DNA from 2 places in the Streptomyces sp. NPDC059092 genome. Region 1 is predicted to be linked to the other one. Evidence: riboswitches for the same ligand, from Rfam matches in the RefSeq annotation. Region 1 holds a riboswitch; the other holds the start of a gene.

Region 1 (2,192 bases):
GATGTCCGCGGGCCCGATGGTGATCGCCACGGCGACGGAGACCGCGAGCGCGGCGAGGGCGCAGGCCCAGCCGACCGGGCGGGCCCAGGCCGCCGTCCGGACCCGGCGGAACCGGCCGGCCGGGGGCGGGACCGCGCCCGGCACGGCGGGCGCCGGCGGCTCAGACTCAGGTGCCGACTCCGGTGCCGACTCCGGTGCCGACTCCGGTGCCGAGTCCCGCTCGATCGTCGTGGCCGGCTCCGGGGGCGTGTCCCGCTCGGCGGTGGTCACTTGGCGGGCGCGTACGCGCGCAGCGCCGCCGCCACCCGCTCGACGCCCTCCACCGTACGGATGCTCGGGTTGAGCGCCTGGCCGCTGAGCCGGACGTACCGCTGGTGCTTCACCGCGTCCATGTTCCTGGTGGCCGGGTTGGTCTCCAGGAACTCGATCTTCTTCGCCGCCGTCTCGGCCGTCTGCGACTTGCGCGAGAGGTCGCCGACGACCAGGAAGTCGGGGTTCCGGTCGGCGACCGTCTCCCAGTTGATCTGGGGCCACTCGTCATGGGTGGAGTCGAAGACGTTCTTCGCGCCGACGGCCCCCGTGATGATGCCGGGCGCGCCGCAGCAGCCACCCATGTAGGGGGCTTCTGAGTTGGCGAACCAGTAGAGGAAGGTGGTGTCCTTCGCCTTCTTCGCGTCGATCCCGGCGACCGCCTTGCTCATCCGGTCCTTCAGGTTCTTGATGAGCGTGGCGCCCCGGTCCTCGACGTCGAACACCGTGGCCAGATCGCGGATCTCGCCGTACATGTCCTCCATGGTCAGCGGCTTCGCGCGCGATCCGTCGGTGGCGCCGGTGTTGTCCTTGGCGCAGTCGGACGGGGAGACGTACGTCGGCACGCCCAGCTTCTCGAACTGCGCGCGCGTGGCCACGCCGCCCTTGCCCAGGGTGGATTCGAAGGAGGAGGCGACGAAGTCGGGCTCGGCGTCCAGGACCTTTTCGAAGGAGGGGCCGTTGTCGGCCAGCCGCTCGACCTTGGCGTTCTCCTTCTCCAGGCCCTCGGGCAGCGGGTCGGTCCAGGTGGCGGTGCCGGCCATCCGGTCGCCGAGGCCGAGGGAGAGCATGATCTCCGTGGTGCCCTGGTTGAGCGAGACGGCCCGCGCGGGCGGCGCGTCGATCCGTACCTTCTGACCGCAGTTGATGACGGTACGGGGATGGCCGGCGCTCCCGGCATCCCCGGACCCGGCCCCCGGAGCGCTGTCCTGGGCGGTCGTTCCCTGTCCGCCGCAGCCGGTCAGCAGCAGGGTGCCGACGGCGAGGAGAAGAGCGGTGGGGCGGGCAAGACGTGCGATCGGCACGGAGTCGTTCCTCTGCGTCGAGGGCCCATGCGCGGAGCCCGGTCGTACGGTGCTCCCCCGCCACGGGACGCGGACGGAGGCCGCCAGCAGGTCTTCGGACTCGGGGTCATCCGGACGGGAGCGCCTTCCCGGACTTCCGTCCAGTGGCCGATGCCCCGCCCGTCGCCCTCACCGCTGCGCGTCAGCTCCGGATTCGCACCGGATTCCCTGACCCACGTACATGGGTTCGACTGGCCTCGGCAAGCTATCACAGGCGGTTTTCCGCCCTACTGCGGCACTTTCCGGCGCTTTCCGCCCGGCGGCGGCCCGGCGCGACGGACAATGAGGGATGCCCGAAACCGCGCCTGTGAGCGACCCGGTGAGCGATCCCGTGAACGTCGCCCTCATCGACGACCATCCGGTGGTCCTCGCGGGCATCGAGTCCTGGTACGCGGCCTCGGAGCGGCCGATCACGGTGACCGCCAAGGGGCCCGACCTGTCGGTGGCGACGAGCGGACCCGGCCGGGACGCGGATGTGGTGGTGCTGGACCTCCAGCTCGGCCCAGGCAGGTCGGCAGGGCTGCCCGCCTACCCCGAGCTGCGGCAGCTGGTCGCGCGGGAGCGGCAGGTGATCGTCTACACCATGCAGGACAGCCAGGAGACCGCGCTGACCTGCCTGGATCTGGGCGCGTTCACCTACCTCACGAAGGCCGAGGGCGAACGGCACCTCATGGCGGCGACCCTGGCGGCGGCCGACTGCCGCCCCTACACACCGCCCGCGCTGGCCGGGGCGTTCGGCAGCGACGCGCGCAAGGGGCGGCCCGCGCTGACCCCGCGCGAGGTGGAGGTGCTGCTGGAGTGGTTCCAGTCGGAGTCCAA
Region 2 (2,192 bases), on a different contig from region 1:
AGGCCGTCCGGCTGGTGGAGGCCCCGTACACCGAGTCCAGGATCGTCGCCCCGGCCGGAATGATCCCCACCCAGGAGGAGAAGGCGGAGCTGGCCGCCGCCGAGGCCGCGACGGTCCGTGAGAGCGTCCCGGCGGGGACGGGCCCGGCATGAGCGGACTCCGGAGCCGGACGGAGCCGGTACGGCACGTGGCCCGGCGGATCCGCTGGTACGTGCGCGAGTTCACCGGCGAGTCGGCGTACGAGCGCTACGTCGCCCACGCCGGCGCCGGTGACCCGGCGGGGGAGGTCATGACCCGCCGCGCCTTCGAACGCAGCCGCACGGACGCCCGCGAGGCCGACCCGCGCGAGGGCTTCCGCTGCTGCTGAGCGCTTGCCGAGGCCCCGATGAGGCCTCGTGGGGCCCTTTCCGAGGCCTCATCGGGGCCTTTCCCAAGCCTCACCGGGCCCTCGCCGAGGCTCTGCCGAGCCGCCGCTGATCTCGTACCGCGGCGACGTACGACACAACATCTGGGGGGTGGCGCACCGCGCGCCCCCCAGATGTATGCTCGACCTCGCTGTCGACGCAGGGGAATCCGGTGCGAATCCGGAACTGTCCCGCAACGGTGTACTGTGGCGCACTTTGTCGCGCCCTCCAGTCCGAACACCTGCCGGCAGCGCGTCCGGCTCGACCGAACCGGACGCCCAGACGTCCGGGCCTCGCGGTTGGGCCGGTGGACGCGGCGCGGTGTGCTGCCCTGCGATGGCGGGGGTACGTCCGTGCGCGCGGACCCGTGCTTCCCCGTGGCCCAGAGCCGAGCGAGGGAGAGCACCACGTGACCATCGCGCCAGCGGATCCGGTTTCAGCACCGACCGACCAGCGGACGGAGGCCGAGCAGCGGCCCGGAGCCGCGCAGGCACCGGCGGCCGACGCCCCCGGCACCGCGCTGCTGCGGACCCTGACCGAGCTGACCGCCGATCTGCCCGACGCCGACCCGGGCAGGATCGCCGCCGCCGCGCTGCGCGGCCGCAACGCCCGTTCGGACGAGGCCGAGTTGCGCGAGCTGGCCACGGAGGCGGCGGCCGGACAGATCTCCGAGGACCCGGCCTACTCCCGTCTCGCCGCCCGGCTGCTCACCCGTACGATCGCCGACGAGGCGGCGTCCCAGGGCGCCGTGTCGTTCGCCGCGTCCATCGCCGTCGGTCACCGCGAGGGGCTGATCGCGGACCGTACGGCCGCCTTCGTCACCCGCCACGCCGACCGCCTCGACGCGCTGATCGACCCGGCGGGCGACGACCGTTTCGGCTACTTCGGGCTGCGTACGCTCTACAGCCGCTATCTGCTCCGGCACCCGCTCACCCGTCAGGTGATCGAGACGCCCCAGCACTTCCTGCTGCGCGTCGCCGCCGGGCTCGCCGAGGACGAGAGCGCGCACGCGCTGGACGAGGTCGCCGCGCTCTACCGGCTGATGAGCCGGCTGGACTACCTCCCCTCCTCCCCCACCCTCTTCAACTCCGGCACCCGCCACCCGCAGATGTCCTCCTGCTACCTGCTGGACTCGCCGCTGGACGAGCTGGACTCGATCTACGACCGCTACCACCAGGTCGCGCGGCTGTCGAAGCACGCGGGCGGCATCGGGCTCTCGTACTCCCGTATCCGCTCGCGCGGTTCACTGATCCGGGGGACGAACGGCCACTCCAACGGCATCGTCCCGTTCCTGCGGACCCTCGACTCCTCCGTCGCGGCCGTCAACCAGGGCGGCCGGCGCAAGGGAGCGGCCTGCGTCTATCTGGAGACCTGGCACGCGGACCTGGAGGAATTCCTCGAACTGCGCGACAACACGGGCGAGGAGGCGCGCCGTACGCACAACCTCAACCTCGCGCACTGGATCCCCGACGAGTTCATGCGCCGGGTCGAGTCGGACGGCGTGTGGTCGCTGTTCTCGCCGGTGGACGTGCCCGAGCTGGTCGACCTGTGGGGCGACGCGTTCGACACCGCGTACCGCGAGGCGGAGGCCGACGGTCTCGCCCGCAGGACCATCAAGGCCCGTGAGCTGTACGGCCGGATGATGCGCACCCTCGCGCAGACCGGCAACGGCTGGATGACCTTCAAGGACGCGTCGAACCGTACGGCGAACCAGACCGCCGAGCCCGGCCACACCGTCCACTCCTCCAACCTCTGCACGGAGATCCTGGAGGTCACGGACGACGGCGA

What was found. A riboswitch is a leader RNA that binds a small molecule or an ion and turns the genes downstream of it on or off. The one in region 1 is predicted to bind cobalamin.
Region 2: linked by a shared signal. The riboswitch ahead of ACFXPL_RS21790 (ribonucleoside-diphosphate reductase subunit alpha) and the one ahead of ACFXPL_RS02580 (ABC transporter substrate-binding protein) in region 1 are both predicted to bind cobalamin.

What each region holds. Positions count from the first base shown of each region.
Region 1 covers NZ_JBHZEJ010000002.1:253,414-255,605, forward strand. Annotated here, with positions in the region: gene ACFXPL_RS02575 (FecCD family ABC transporter permease) at 1-30, opposite strand, end outside; gene ACFXPL_RS02580 (ABC transporter substrate-binding protein) at 267-1,334, opposite strand; cobalamin riboswitch at 1,402-1,584, opposite strand; gene ACFXPL_RS02585 (DNA-binding response regulator) at 1,663-2,192, shown strand, end outside.
Region 2 covers NZ_JBHZEJ010000038.1:4,637-6,828, forward strand. Annotated here, with positions in the region: gene ACFXPL_RS21780 (carbon starvation CstA family protein) at 1-152, shown strand, start outside; gene ACFXPL_RS21785 (YbdD/YjiX family protein) at 149-367, shown strand; cobalamin riboswitch at 526-668, shown strand; gene ACFXPL_RS21790 (ribonucleoside-diphosphate reductase subunit alpha) at 814-2,192, shown strand, end outside.